Regions from separate parts of the Solitalea canadensis DSM 3403 genome, predicted to be linked through region 1. Evidence: riboswitches for the same ligand, from Rfam matches in the RefSeq annotation. Region 1 holds a riboswitch; each other region holds the start of a gene.
The links. Region 1 has a riboswitch for S-adenosylmethionine ahead of SOLCA_RS11175 (trans-sulfuration enzyme family protein). Riboswitches for the same ligand answer to the same signal wherever they lie in the genome.

Region 1 (5,239 bases):
CGACGATAAACGCTCCGAAGCAGCTATGGAGAAACGCAAATTGGCGGGGTATTTTTAGTCCATGGACAATAGACTATGGTCAATAGATTTGCTTTTATAGCGACAAAAAACTATGGTCTATGGACTATGGTCTATCGACCTTTAAAAAAATCGGAGTAAATCTTTTCAACAATCAGTGTAATCCCAAAAAACAACATGGAACTACTCAAATTTTCGACCGCAGGAAGTGTAGATGATGGTAAAAGTACCTTAATCGGTCGTTTATTATATGATACAAACTCGCTTACTACCGACCAAATTCAGGCGGTTGAGGCGGCTAGTAAACGCAAAGGTTTTGATTATTTAGATTTATCATTACTTACAGATGGACTAAGTGCTGAACGTGAGCAGGGAATTACCATTGATGTAGCACATATCTATTTCAATACAGATAAACGCAAATTCATCATTGCTGATACCCCAGGACACGTTGAGTATACCCGAAATATGGTTACCGGTTCATCCAATTCTCAGCTTTCTATCATACTTATTGACGCTCGGAAAGGTGTAATTGAACAAACGCACCGCCATTTCTTTATTGCCAATCTATTGCAAATCCCTGAAGTGGTGGTTTGTGTAAACAAAATGGATTTGGTTGATTATTCAGAAGATGCATTCAATAATATCCGCATTGAATTTGAACAATTCGTAAAAGGGTTTGACCGTTTACATCAAAACCTAACCTTTATTCCGGCCTCGTCGCTTAAGGGAGATAACATTGTGAATCGTTCAGAAACAATGAATTGGTATACAGGCCCGACATTGCTTGAATACCTTGAAAATGTTGAAGTTAACAAAGATGAAAATACGAACGATGCTCGTTTCCCTGTTCAGTATGTAATTCGTCCGCATTCAGAAGAATATCACGATTTCAGAGGATATGCAGGTCGTGTGGCGAGTGGAAAATTCAGTGTGGGTGATGAAGTAATTGCATTCCCGTCGGGATTAACATCGAAAATCAAGCAAATCACCACATTTGATGGCGATCTGCAAACTGCAGAGGTTAAAAATGCAGTAACATTTTTGCTTGAAGACGAGATTGATATTACCCGTGGGAATTTAATTGCCAAGGTTGGTAATCAGCCAAAAGCCGACAAAGAATTTACAGCCCAGGTTTGTTGGATGGATACAACACCTTCAGTTCAGGGAGGAAAATATATTATTCAGCACAGTAATAATCGTGTAAAATCAATGCTTCGCGATGTCGACTTCATAGTAAATACAAGTACATTGGAAAAAGATACTGAACGTAAGCAGTTGAAGCTGAATGATATTGCACAAGTTCAGATCAAAACTGCACAACCGTTATTTTTTGATGCTTACGAACAAAACAAAGCGAACGGTTCCTTTATTATTATAGATGAAGGCACAAAAAATACAGTTGCTGCCGGAGTAATTTTGTAAAGGGGTAGATTTGAGATATTAGATATGAGATAGACTTTAAGTATGTACTAATCCTTCAGCTCATATTAACAATTAGATAGAGATAGGATAAGCTATTAATAGATAAGAGTCTCAAATCCCACATCTCAAATCTAATATTATTGATAATTTAGGTGCCTCGAATTTCAAAGCTGTAGAACTTAAATCAGGATCAAAGAATGAATATTAAACTGGAACGTAAAAACAACGCTTACCATTTCGAAGCTGTAAACGAGCAGGGAAATGTTGTAAATATAGATGCAAATCCGTCAATAGGAGGAGAGAACAAAGGTTTTCGTCCGATGGAAACGCTTTTAGCGGGTTTAGGAGGATGTAGCGCTATTGATGTTATCTCGATACTTACAAAGCAAAAAGAACCGTTAAAAGACCTTAAAATCAGCATTGACGCCAAACGTGTAGATGGAGAAATTCCTTCATTGTTTGAAGTGATCAATGTTGAATATCATTTCTTCGGAGACTTAAATACAGAAAAGATCGAAAGAGCTTTGGCTCTTACCTACGATAAATACTGCTCAGTAGCTCAGATTTTAGGTAAAACAGCTAAATTAAGCTATACTTATAAGCTTAATTAGATGTGAGATATGGGATATGGAATTTGAGATTTCTTAATAAGATAGATTTTCCAAATCCCATATTTATATTCAAATACGAGGTTATGTCAGATGGATTTTCTCAGATACCATATCTCAAATCTCAAATTTAGATTGAAATTTTTCTCAAATCTAATATCTCACATCTCAAATCTAAATCCTATATTTGCAGCCACTTTGAATTACTCCTTAGCATTCCACTAAGTTACTGTAGTTCTTATAAAGAAGAGGCGAGAGAACAGGCTCTAAGACCCTCTGGCAACCGCCGCATACGGAAAGGTGCCAAATCCTGCCCAAATAATTGAGTTTATTGGGAACTATAAAAATTACAGGATCATGAATTTACAATTAAATTTATTAAGGAATTTTGGCGATGTTACCTACCGTGATGTCTCAAATCTCTCATCCTATATTTCAAATTCTAAAATTTAATCTAACAGAATGTCAAATTTCGAAACCAACGCTATTCGTATTCAAACAGAACGCTCAGGGGCAAAAGAGCATTCAGCACCTATCTACCTAACTTCAAGCTATAAATTTGATGACGCGGAAGATATGCGCGCGCTTTTTGCAAATGAACGGGAAGGAAATATCTACAGTCGTTATTCAAATCCAAATACTTCTGAATTGATTGAAAAAATGGCCATTTTGGAAGGTTCTGAAACAGGATGGGCAACTTCAACAGGTATGGCAGCTATTTTCACCACTTTCGCTGCTTTCTTAAAGTCCGGCGACCATGTTTTGTCGAGCCGTTCGGTGTTTGGTTCAACTCATCAGTTATTGGTAAATGTATTTCCTAAATGGGGGGTAACATCAACCTATGCTGATTTGGATAAACCGGAAGAATGGGAAAACCTTATTCAGCCAACTACGAAAATGATTTTTGTGGAGACACCCTCTAATCCGGGAATCGATATTATCGACTTGGAATGGTTGGGTAAATTTGCGAAAAAACACAATGCTATTTTAGTGGTAGATAATTGTTTTGCAACACCTTATCTGCAACAACCTATCAAATATGGAGCAGATCTTTCTATTCACTCTGCTACAAAATATATCGACGGTCAGGGTCGCACCTTAGGCGGTTTAATACTGGGAAGTCAAAAATTGATTGCTGAAATAGAGGGATTCGCCCGCCATTCAGGTCCGGCTATGTCGCCGTTCAATGCATGGATGCTTTCGAAAAGCCTTGAAACATTAGCTGTCCGCATGGACCGCCACTGTGATAATGCACTTAAGGTAGCCGAGTTTTTGGAAGCTAACCCGGAGATTGAGTTGGTTAAATATCCATTATTAAAATCTCACCCTCAATATGAAATTGCTAAAAAACAAATGAGAGCGGGAGGGGGCATTGTAACCTTTGTGGTTAAAGGAGGTTATGATCGCGCAAGTAAGTTTATGGATGCATTAAAAATGTTTTCTATCTCAGCAAACTTAGGAGATACGCGCTCAATTGCAACGCATCCGGCATCAAGTACGCATTCAAAGTTAACCGAAGCTGAACGTCAACAGGTTGGCATCAATCAGGGAACTGTTAGGGTGTCTATTGGTTTAGAGCATATCGACGATATTCTGAAAGATATTAAACAAGCATTAGAAGTTTCGAAGCTTTAAATAACTTTTATACATAATAAGTAATTGTTATGTTTGATAGTTAATATTTAAAGCATTAAAACATTATGCCCAATTTTAAAACGCAATTTTGGAGAATAAGTAAATGGTTTGGAGCTGTTTTTATTCTCCTTTTTATTTTTAGGTTGATTTATGGATATGTTGCAGGGGGATCTGTTAATTATAACAATAATTACAGTGAAGATTTTTTTAGCAGCATTGAAAACCTTAGAAAGAACTATGCTTCAGAAAAGATTTTAATTAAAGGGGCTAATTATCAGGCAGTTCCATCTTTATCGACCAATCAAAAGTTTGAAAAAACGGCCTCTATAAAAACAAAATCTTCTGAATTTGAAAAAGATGATAAACTAATTAAAGGCAAAACCAAATCGTACAGTGCTGTTATTCAATACGAACAGAATGTGGGGCAGCAGGGGAACAGGCAACTTCATTTAGTCATTGGAGTTAATCCAGCAAAATTTGATAGTTTTTATGTTGATATTCAGAAAATTGGACTTGTTAAGACAAAGGAAATTACCAAAGTCGATAAAACAAACGAGTACAGGCAACTAAATGCAAAGAAAGTTTCAATTGAGAAAACGTTACAATCATTAAATGAGCTGAAATCCAGAGGGGGAGAAATAACTGATTTTATAGCGTTGAATGATAAGATATTAGAAACAGAAGAGAAGCTTCAGGAACTTGGGGTTGAGTTAGGTAATTTTGATTCTGAAAATGAATTTTGTACAGTCAAACTCTCACTCTATGAAGGAGCAACTGAAAAGAAAATCGGCCTGTTTCACAGAGTGAAAGTGTCATTAGAGTGGACAATTAAATACTTTGCAATTATTGTATTTATTTCACTCGTACTTTCCCTTACAATATTCGTTTTACTTTTAATTGCCGATAAACTTAAAGTAATGAACCTCTTAAATAATAAATAAAATAATCGCCATAAAGGCTAAAAAAGCGTTTTTTAGGGTGTTTTATTAAATACCCTAAATTTTTTTTAAAATAATCTACTTAATCTGTAGGATTTATATATATTTGTCTTGTTAACTTTTAATTAAGAAGAAAGCTACGCTCAATCTTTCTTCCAAATCAACCTAATAGAATACAAATGAAAAGCAAATCGACAGCACTACAGCTCTATGATTGTTGTTGCTAAAACAAGCGATAAAAGGTAATACCTATTTCAGGTATTACTAATTACAACTATTTATTATTCAACCAACTAATACTTAATAGAATGAAAAAATCATTACTAATAGCTATCCTTTTGACCTTTTCGTTGAGGTTACTAGCACAAGATGCAATATTGATAAGTGGTACCATTAAAGATAAAGATTCCCACGAAGCATTAAGTGGTGTATCAGTAAGGGTAAAGGGAACCAATTCAGGTACGTCAACTAATAACGACGGACGATTTGAATTAAAAACACGTCAGAAACTTCCTTTTGTGTTGCAAGTGTTTTTAGTGGGTTTTCAGAGCCAGGAGTTTGAGGTGAAGGATATTAATCAATCCATCGCTTTAAACCTTTCAAGCATTAATATAC
Region 2 (5,239 bases), 1.1 Mb from region 1:
CGTTCATGCATACGCTCTGCAAATGCTTCGGCTAAACGATCGGCCAAAGCCTTTGCCATGATACTATTGTAATCATCGTGCTGACTTTCAAATTCCTCCACCAACTTGTCCAGTCCAATACCTGTGGTAACAGCAAAACCACCCCAATAATCAGTAATTCCTGTTTCTTTAGGTGCAATGAAATCGGCCAATGCAAAATATGGAATGTTCTGAGCCTTTTCTAATTGCTGACGGAGTGTATGAATGGTCGTCAGTTTTTCGGAACGACTATCATCAGTATATAACTCAATATCATCATGACCAACCGAGTTGGCTGGCCAGAAACCAATAACAGCTCGAGCTGTCAGTAGTTTCTCGTCAACAATGCGTTTTAATAAAACCTGCGCATCCGCAAAAAGCTTTTTAGCCTCTGTCCCAACAACCTCGTCATTGAATATTTTAGGATAACTTCCATATAATTCCCAAGTATGGAAAAATGGTGTCCAGTCGATATATTCAGCCAATTCAGCAAGATCGTAATTGTCCAAAACCTTAGCTCCAGTGAAAGAAGGTTTAACAGGCTGATAACTTTCCCAGTTTAGTTTCAGCCTGCGGTTACGAGCCTCTTCAATAGAGACGAATGTCTTTGTTGATTTTTTATTAAGATGGAAATCTCTAAGCTGGTCGTATTCTTTGGTAATACCAGCCATAAAATTATCCTTTTGATCATTTAGCAAATTTCCTGCAACAGGAACTGAACGCGATGCATCTAATACGTGAACAACAGGTCCGTTATAGTTCGGAGAGATTTTTACTGCTGTATGTACACGTGAAGTGGTGGCACCTCCAATCAAAAGCGGGATGTTAAATCCTTCGCGTTCCATTTCTTTGGCCACATGCACCATTTCATCAAGTGAAGGTGTAATAAGGCCGCTCAAGCCGATTATATCCACATTTTCTTTACGGGCAGTTTCCAATATCTGCTGACAGGAAACCATTACTCCTAAGTCGATAATCTGGTAGTTATTGCAAGCCAAAACAACGCCTACAATGTTTTTTCCAATATCATGAACGTCACCTTTAACCGTAGCTAATAAAATTTTTCCGGCCCCTTCACGGCCTCCCTCGATAACAGAACTTGGATCAGCGTGGGCCAGCTTTTCTTTTTCAGCTTCAATAAATGGTAATAGATAAGCCACCGCCTTTTTCATCACACGGGCCGACTTAACAACCTGAGGTAAAAACATTTTTCCGGAACCAAACAGATCGCCTACTACGTTCATGCCGTCCATTAACGGACCTTCAATAACCTGTAACGGACGATCATATTTCTGGCGGGCTTCTTCTACATCTTCCTCCAGGTATTCAATAATGCCTTTTACTAATGAATGACTCAGTCGTTTTTCAACTCCTTCTTTTCTCCATTCCTCATCTTTTACGATTGTTTTTCCTTTGGCTTTTACAGTTTCTGCAAAAGCGACTAAATGCTCTGTGGCATCAGGTTTACGGTTTAGAAGAACATCCTCTACTAATACTAAAAGATCTTTAGGGATTTCTTCATAAACTTCCAGCATACCAGCGTTAACAATACCCATATCAAGTCCCGCTTTAATAGCATGATACAAGAAAGCTGAATGCATCGCTTCTCTTACTGTATTATTACCACGGAAGGAGAACGAAATATTACTTACACCGCCACTAACCTTTGCTAACGGAAGATTTTGTTTGATCCATCGGGCTGTTTCAATAAAATCGACTGCATAATTATTGTGTTCATCTAAACCAGTCGCAACAGTTAAAATGTTAGGATCGAAGATAATGTCTTGAGGAGCAAATCCAATCTCATTAACTAATAACTTATAAGAACGTTCACAGATTTCGATACGACGCTCATAAGTATCGGCCTGACCTTTTTCATCAAAAGCCATCACCACTGTTGCAGCGCCATAACGTTTTATTTTGCGAGCATGTTCTTTAAATTTTTCTTCGCCTTCTTTTAGTGAAATGGAGTTAACAATTCCTTTTCCCTGTAAACATTTAAGTCCAGCCTCAATAACCGACCATTTTGAAGAGTCGATCATGATGGGCAGTTTTGCGATATCAGGTTCGGATGCAATAAGATTTAAAAATTTAACCATTGCTGCTTCCGAATCCAACATCCCCTCATCCATATTAACGTCAATAACTTGAGCGCCGCCTTCCACTTGCTGACGAGCAACAGCAAGGGCACCTTCGTAATCTCCTGATAATATTAATTTTGAGAATTTGGGAGATCCGGTAATGTTAGTTCGCTCACCAACATTTACGAAATTAGTTTCCGGAGTAATCACAATAGGTTCCAAACCGCTCAGACGCAAAAAAGGTTGAGGTTCAGCTTTTTTACGGGGAGCATATTTAGCAACCTCATCTGCAATCGCACGAATGTGATCCGGCGTGGTTCCGCAACAACCTCCAACAATATTTATAAATCCGCTTTTTAAGAAATCGCGAATTTGATCAAGCATTTGATCAGGGGTTTCATCGTACTCACCAAATTGGTTCGGTAAGCCTGCATTTGGGTAGGCCCCCACAAAGAATGGAGCCTTTTCTGAAATTTCTTCCAGGTATGGACGCATATCTTTTGCACCCAAAGCACAGTTAAAACCTATTGATAAAAGATCAAAATTGGATAATGAAATTAAAAAAGCCTCTGCTGTTTGTCCGGAAAGAGTACGTCCGCTGGCATCAGTAATTGTTCCCGAAACCATGATTGGAAGCTTAATCTTATTTACTTCAAAGTATTGGTCGATAGCAAATAAGGCGGCCTTGGCATTTAACGTATCAAAAATAGTTTCCACCAAAATAATATCAGCACCACCACTAACAAGTCCATGTACTTGTTCGGTGTAAGCTTCAACTAACTGGTCAAAAGTGATTGCACGAAATCCAGGGTCATTAACATCCGGAGATAATGAAGCCGTTCTGTTTGTCGGACCAATGGCACCAGCTACAAAACGAGGTTTTTCAGGATATTTAGCATTGAACTCCGCTGTAACTTCTTTAGCTATTTTAGCTGATTCATAATTTAGTTCATATGCAAGATGTTCCATCTGGTAATCAGCCATAGCGATAGTGGTACCACTGAAGGTATTGGTTTCAATAATATCAGCACCAGCTTCAAGATATTCGCGATGAATCGCTTTGATTACATCCGGGCGGGTAATGCTTAATAAGTCATTATTGCCCTTCAGATCGGTAGGGTGGTCCTTAAAACGTTTGCCACGAAAATCATCCTCCTGCAATTTATATCGCTGGATCATGGTTCCCATTGCACCATCAAGTACCAAAATGCGTTTTGTAAGTATATTTCTAATATCCATTATTCAAGTATCAACGGCCGGCAATTGGCCATAAAACCTAACGGCGATATAATCAGCTATCTTCCGTTTTATTACCACATTTTCAGTTTAAATGATTAAGCCAAGTTTGGAATAATCAATTCCCATAACATCAATTGTGGTATCGGAATAAACCGGATTATTTCTGTAAAGAGATAATCTGTGTCAACTTATAATTTATGTGCTTATCAGATATCAAGTGGAGATTCCCACTTTGCTCATCTTCTCCTGATTTTATCAGGATAGAATTTGGCACCTTGTTAGCACAGGTTGCCAAGACTTCATCGGGTCTATTCCCTCCGTCTTTCTTTATAAGCGATACAAAAGTCTGTAATTCATTGGTTAATTACAAGTTTTTTATTGATTAATAGACCTTCTTTATCCATACGGTATACTATCTAATAGTTATTGAATTGTTTTTGACTAATAATCAATGTTTTAACATTGATTATTAGTGTGTTTTTGACACAATGATTTTAATCATGTTTTAACATCTAATTTCCCCTTATATTTGCTGTACAAAAGGAAACGAAACAATAAATAATAAATAGAAAGGGAATTATATGAAACGTAAAATGAAAATTCTCATTGGAATTTGTTTGTTGTCATTGCCACTAATGACGAGTGCTCAACAAAAAATTTCCGCAAGCGAAAGTAAAGTAATGGTTAAAGGAACTTCTACACTTCATGATTGGAGATGTAAAGTGGAGCAGCTTTCAGGTGAGTTGCAGGCCGAAAAATCAGGAACTACTTTAAAATCGATCAAAGCCATGCAAATGCAAATGGTGGTGAAATCGATGAAAAGTTTAAAAGAAGATGGTAAATATTATGATTCAGGAATGGATAAAAATGTTTACAAATCATTAAATGCTGATAAATATCCTCAGATAGTCTTTAATCTCAAAAAAGTAAACAGTATCAGTACAACAGGAGATGTTAATGCGATTGCTCAGGTAACAATTGCCGGAGTTGCAAAAGACATTGTTGTAACCGGAAATGCTAAAGTATTAGGTAATGGTGCTGTGAAAATTACAGGGAAAAAGGAAATGAAGATGACTGATTTTAGTATCACCCCTCCTAAAGCGATGCTTGGCGCTATAAAAACAGGCGACGATATCTCTATCGAATTTGATGTGGTTTACAAATAACCCAACGTAAAAAAAAGTTTTTTAAAAGTTAAAGGATAAAAAGATGAAAAAAGTGTTTACTCTTTTGGCTGTATTAGCAGCGAGCTCGACAGCCATATATGCTCAACAACAAAAAATCCAATATTTCCGTCCATACGATCAACGTGGTATCAACATGTTTGAAACCGGTAAAAATGATAGCGTAGTTTATGATGGATTCAAATTTAGAATTGGCGCTGGATTTACTCAGCAGTTTCAAAATTTGAAACAAGAAAATCCTAAAGCCTTAAATAATCAAGCTGCCAATAAGTTATATCCGCTTTCACCTGGTTTTATGACTGCTCAGGCTAATTTATATCTTGATGCGCAGTTATACGATGGTATCCGCTTGAACTTAACTACTTATTTGTCATCTCGTCACCACAATGAAACTTGGGTAAAAGGCGGTTACTTACAAATTGACAAGTTGCCGTTTAAAGGTGAGTTATGGGATAACATTATGAAATACACCACGATCAGAGCTGGTCACTATGAAGTAAACTACGGTGACATGCACTTCCGCAGATCTGACGGTGGCCAAACCCTTCAAAATCCGTTCATGGAAGGCTATATTCTTGATGGATTCACAACTGAAATTGGTGGTGATGTATTCGTTCAAAAAGATGGTTTCTTCGGAATGGTGGGAGTAACTGGTGGTCAATTAAAAGGTAATGTTGACTCAATTGTAACTTCTGCAACAAATACAGATGCTAAAAA
Region 3 (5,239 bases), 2.2 Mb from region 1:
GATTATTCAGAGAAATATTCCGAAAAATATCATCAGCAATTAAATGGAATGGTTGAACGGCAAATGATTTCAGCCATTCATATCATTGGTTGCTATTGGTATACAGCCTGGAAAAATGCCGGACAACCCTCATTAAATAACTGGAAAATCAGAAAGGATGACGATGAATCTCCTGTTGATAGTTTAAGTGTAACGAAACGTACTTTTAAGGTTAGGGAAGAAGAATAACAGGTAGTACTCACTACCTGTTATTATAATTGTTAATTACTCGTTACAGCGGCAAAATCATTAATAATTGTTTTTAGTTGTTCCCATTCGATAAGGAATCCATCATGGCCAAAGAAAGAATCGATTTCAATGTAATTAGCCCCAGGAATATGTTCAGCCAAAAACTTTTGTTCAACTGGAGGAAAAAGTAAGTCAGAGCTGATACCTATGGTTAGCGTACGCGACTTGATTTGTGATAAAGCATTTTGAATGCTTTCCCGATTTCTGCCGACGTTATGAGAATCCATGGCTTTGCTTAGTGCCCAGTAAGAAAATGCGTTAAATCTTTTTACAAGCTTATCTCCTTGGTATGCCTGATACGAACTAGCCTTATATTCGTCGGTTTTATCAATATCCAGTTCTTTCTGAGTGATATTATAGGCATCATAATGGCGATAGCTTAATAGTGCAAGTGAACGTGCAGCTTTTAACCCTTTAAGACCTGCTTCAGGGTGATTATCTTTCCATGTTGTATCGGCTTCAATAGCTAATCGTTGACTTTCATTGAAAGCAATACCCCATGGCGAATGAGATGCATTGGTAGCAATAAGGATTAGATTTTCTATTAATTCGGGTTGCTCAATGGCAAATTCCATTGCCTGTTGCCCTCCTAATGACCCTCCGATTGCTGTATTAATACGTCGAATACCCAAATGTTGTCTTAGCAGGTTGTGAGCCCGGGCCATATCACGAGTGGTAACTGCTGGAAAAGTATGGAAATACGGAGCACCCGTTTCAGGATTAACAGATAACGGTCCGGTTGTGCCATAGCAAGAACCCAGAATGTTAGCACAAACAATAAAATGTTGATCGGGGTCAAATACTTTTCCCTTTCCTACAATGCCATTCCACCAATCGCTAACATCGGCATTAGCGGTTAGGGCGTGACAAATCCATATCACATTTGTTTGTTCAGCATTTATAGTACCAGCAGAGAAATAGGCTATTTCAAGCTGTGGTAACACAATACCTGACTCTAACTTAAAAGCATTCGTATATGTAAAACTCCTGATCATCTATTCTTTACACTAAAACAGCAAAACATCCGGGCTGTACACACGGATGCATGCTGCAAACTTATTATTTCTAAAAACTAATATTTTAAGCATGCCTAAACGGCGATGCGTTTTTATGTTATACAGCTACACCTTCATTTACGATGCTGAATGCATTTTGAAGGTCTGCTTTGATGTCATCAATATGTTCAAAACCTGCTGATATACGTAACAAGCCCGGTTCAACCCCTGATGCTAACTGTTCAGCCTCACTTAACTGCTCATGAGTAGTTGTTGAAGGATGAATAATCAAGGTTTTACCATCGCCTACGTTAGCTAGATGGCTAATCAGTTTTAAACTGTTAACAAATTTGTCGGCAGTTTCTTTTCCTCCTTTTATTTTGAAGGATAATACACCACCAAAGCCATTTTTCAGGTATTTTTTACCGAGCTCGTGGTATTTGCTACTTTTTAGTCCCGGGTATCTTACATATTCAACCTGATCGTGACTTTCCAGCCATTCCGCAAGAGCTAATGCATTATCAACCTGACGCTGAACGCGTAGTGACAAGGTTTCTAATCCCTGAATAAATAAAAATGAGTTAAATGGACTTACAGAAGGGCCAAAATCACGAAGCCCTTCAACTCTTGCGCGAATTGCAAATGCAATATTTGGCAGTCCTAACGGATTTCCTTCTCCGAAAATGTCCCAGAAAACCAGTCCATGGTATCCTTCTGATGGTTCTGTAAACTGAGGAAATTTGCCATTACCCCAGTTATAGTTTCCCCCATCCACAATAACACCGCCGATACTTGTTCCGTGTCCACCGATCCATTTAGTTGCAGACTCAACAACAATATTAGCTCCAAGTTCTAATGGACGGGCCAGGTATCCTCCAGCACCAAATGTATTGTCAACCACTAATGGTATATCGTATTTACGGGCCAAAGCTGCCAATGCTTCAAAATCAGGAATATTATATTCCGGATTTCCTATTGTTTCAACATATAGCGCTTTAGTGTTTTTATCAATATGTTTTTCAAATTCTGCCACATTATCGCCATTGGCAAAGCGTACATCAATACCTAAACGTTTAAAAGCTACTTTAAACTGGTTATAGGTGCCACCATATAAGAAAGATGTGCTTACAAAGTTATCGCCAGCCTGCAAAATATTATTAAGGGCTAGAAACTGAGCTGCTTGTCCTGAACTAACAGCCACGGCAGCAACACCACCTTCTAAGGCTGCGATACGTTTTTCAAAAACGTCGGTGGTAGGATTCATGATTCGGGTGTAAATATTTCCGAATTCTTTTAATCCAAACAGGTTGGCTGCATGTTGAGAGTCTTTGAAAACGTAAGAGGTTGTTTGATATAAAGGAACTGCACGAGAAAGTGTAGTGCTGTCAACTTCTTGTCCTGCGTGAAGTTGCAGTGTTTCGAAATGATAATTTGTGCCTGACATTGTCAATTGATGTTTAGTAAGTAAAAAGTTGATTTATTTTAGAGCTACTATCATCTGTTGCCAGCGCGCATGGAAACTTTAGGTAATAGCAATAGGATAGATGCAAGTAATAACCCGCCTTAACACATGCAACAACAGTAAAAATATGCTGTAGAATTGCTAAATGAATTGAATGAGATAGGTAACAGGAAGAAATAACCGTTACTCTTTACGAAGGAAGTTGAATTTTTTGTCTTCATTTTACTGTAATTTTTATAGTTCTCATCCTGAAAATCAGGGTTGAGCAGGAGTTGGCACCTTTCCGGTATCGGCGGTTGCCAGAGGGTCACAGAGCCTGTTCTCTCGCCTCTTCTTTATAAGAATTACATTGTGCTTAATGCATGAAGTAATTCGGTGTTCAAATATAATGGAGTATAACGTTATTCTCCAAATTTATTTTAAAAAGTCTATTGATTGAGTAGAGTATGACCTCGCCCCAAATCCCTCTCCTGAAGGAGAGGGACTTTGAGACAGTGCAAGCTTGCCATTTTCAGGACGGTTGGGCAGATTGCTTAACTGAGAATTTTCGATGATAATGGAATTTATCGAAACATACATTCCGAGCGCTCCCTTCTCCTTAAGGAGAAGGGCCGGGGATGAGGTGAAAAAAAAGCTGCTCCAAAAAATCGGAACAGCTTTCTACAAATTCTTCAACTAGTAAATTATGCGTAGGTATTTAACATTACCGGCATTACCAACATTAAAACATCTTCGTTTTCTTCCTGATTGGTTGGGAATAAGATACCCGCACGGTTTGGAGTCGACATTTCTAAAATAACTTCGGAACAATTCAAGTTATTTAACATCTCAATTAAGAAACGAGCGTTGAAGCCGATTTCTAAATCCTCACCGTTATATTGACAGCTTAAACGTTCGTACGCTTCGTTTGAGAAGTCTAAGTCTTCAGAAGAAATATTCAATTCGCTGCCGTTGATTTTTAGGCGAACCTGATGAGTGGTTTTATTTGCATAAATAACCACACGCTTCAGTGAACTTAAGAATTGACTGCGATCGATTGTTAATTTATTAGGGTTGTTTTGAGGAATTACCGCTTCATAATCAGGGTAGCGCTCATCAATTAAACGACAGATAAGACTGATGCTGTTGAAACGGAAAAATGCACTGCTGTTATTATAATCAATTTGAACAGCGATGTCTTCACTTGGTAATGAACTTTTTAATAAGTTCAATGCCTTTTTAGGAAGGATAAATGATGATGCAGACTCTGCTTGCGTGTCTGAACGACGGTAACGAACTAATTTATGCGCATCTGTAGCAACAAATGTTACGTTGGTTGGTGACAACTGGCAGTAAACACCTGTCATTGCCGGGCGAAGCTCATCATTAGAAACTGCAAATAAGGTTTTGCTGATAGCTTCAGCTAACACAGATGCCGTAATTGAGATCGTGCTGGCATTTTCTACCACTGGAATCTTAGGGAAATCATCACCGTTTTCACCCGCAAGTTTATATTTACCGTCACCTGCATTTATTTCAACTCCGTAAGAGTTGTTGTCAATGGTAAAAGTTACGGGTTGCTCAGGAAGGGTTTTAAGCGTATCAAGTAAAATACGTGAAGGAATTGCGATTTTTCCATTTTCTTTAGCTTCAACCTGCAAACTTGTTGTCATTGAGGTTTGCAAATCTGTTGCAGATACAGTAAGCGTGCCTTCGTTTATCTCGAATAAAAAATTCTCAAGAATTGGAAGTACCGTATTACTGCTCAACGCGCCGCTAATTGCCTGCAACTGTTTTAGTAAGGTACTTGTAGAAACAATAAACTTCATATGTATGAATTTAAGGCCTAAAAATAGGCCTAAGTTTTAAGAATTAAAAGATGAAAGTATCAACGTTTCGTTAATAAAGCAAATGTTAGCCTATTAATTATTTATGAAAAGTAAGCCTTCTGCTGTCGCATTTGGTTTATTTAAAGCGTATAGGTGTTTGAATGCTTTTAATATATAGTGAATTTAGATTTATGCGAATATTACTAATTCTTTTTTTAGGTATTGCCTTAATAATTGGAGCTTGTGAAAGAGAAGAAGAAGTAATGCAATTTCAGGACCTTGAGGTGGGAGCAATTATCACCAAAAAAGCAACCCTGAAATGGTATGGAAGTCCTTCTGTTGACAAAGCTGGCCTATGGGCTGAGATTGATACCAGAACTTTTATGGTGGTAAATTATGCCCAAGTTGATAATCATTTTTATCAGGATTCAGTAACTGTTCTTTTAACTTATCGAAGAATCGGAAAGGTTATTTATTCTAACATGGGCTATAAGGCCGAAGTTGATGGTATTGAAGTTCTTGAAATTGATTAAAAAGACAAAGGATAATTTATGCTAATTATCCTTTGTCTTTTTAATGTTCTTCAAAATTTAAGCTGCGTATTTTCTCTTGCGGTAAATACTGCGTCCGACTGCGAATAATACAATAATGGCTACCGGAAGTATTGTATTTATAAGTTGCCATTT

Region 2: it holds a riboswitch for S-adenosylmethionine, as region 1 does, so the genes downstream of both, metH (methionine synthase) here and SOLCA_RS11175 (trans-sulfuration enzyme family protein) in region 1, are expected to answer to the same signal.
Region 3: it holds a riboswitch for S-adenosylmethionine, as region 1 does, so the genes downstream of both, SOLCA_RS01830 (O-acetylhomoserine aminocarboxypropyltransferase/cysteine synthase family protein) here and SOLCA_RS11175 (trans-sulfuration enzyme family protein) in region 1, are expected to answer to the same signal.

What each region holds. Positions count from the first base shown of each region.
Region 1 covers NC_017770.1:2,688,712-2,693,950, reverse strand. The annotation lists gene cysD (sulfate adenylyltransferase subunit CysD) at 1-58, shown strand, start outside; gene SOLCA_RS11185 (sulfate adenylyltransferase subunit 1) at 196-1,443, shown strand; gene SOLCA_RS11180 (OsmC family protein) at 1,641-2,054, shown strand; SAM riboswitch class I at 2,287-2,398, shown strand; gene SOLCA_RS11175 (trans-sulfuration enzyme family protein) at 2,514-3,686, shown strand; gene SOLCA_RS11170 (DUF4349 domain-containing protein) at 3,752-4,627, shown strand; gene SOLCA_RS11165 (TonB-dependent receptor) at 4,933-5,239, shown strand, end outside.
Region 2 covers NC_017770.1:3,778,382-3,783,620, reverse strand. The annotation lists gene metH (methionine synthase) at 1-3,338, opposite strand, end outside; SAM riboswitch class I at 3,572-3,674, opposite strand; gene SOLCA_RS15700 (YceI family protein) at 3,932-4,504, shown strand; gene SOLCA_RS15695 (hypothetical protein) at 4,548-5,239, shown strand, end outside.
Region 3 covers NC_017770.1:470,424-475,662, forward strand. The annotation lists gene SOLCA_RS01820 (zinc dependent phospholipase C family protein) at 1-228, shown strand, start outside; gene SOLCA_RS01825 (homoserine O-acetyltransferase family protein) at 261-1,283, opposite strand; gene SOLCA_RS01830 (O-acetylhomoserine aminocarboxypropyltransferase/cysteine synthase family protein) at 1,402-2,727, opposite strand; SAM riboswitch class I at 2,977-3,089, opposite strand; gene dnaN (DNA polymerase III subunit beta) at 3,429-4,553, opposite strand; gene SOLCA_RS01840 (hypothetical protein) at 4,745-5,086, shown strand; gene gldG (gliding motility-associated ABC transporter substrate-binding protein GldG) at 5,144-5,239, opposite strand, start outside.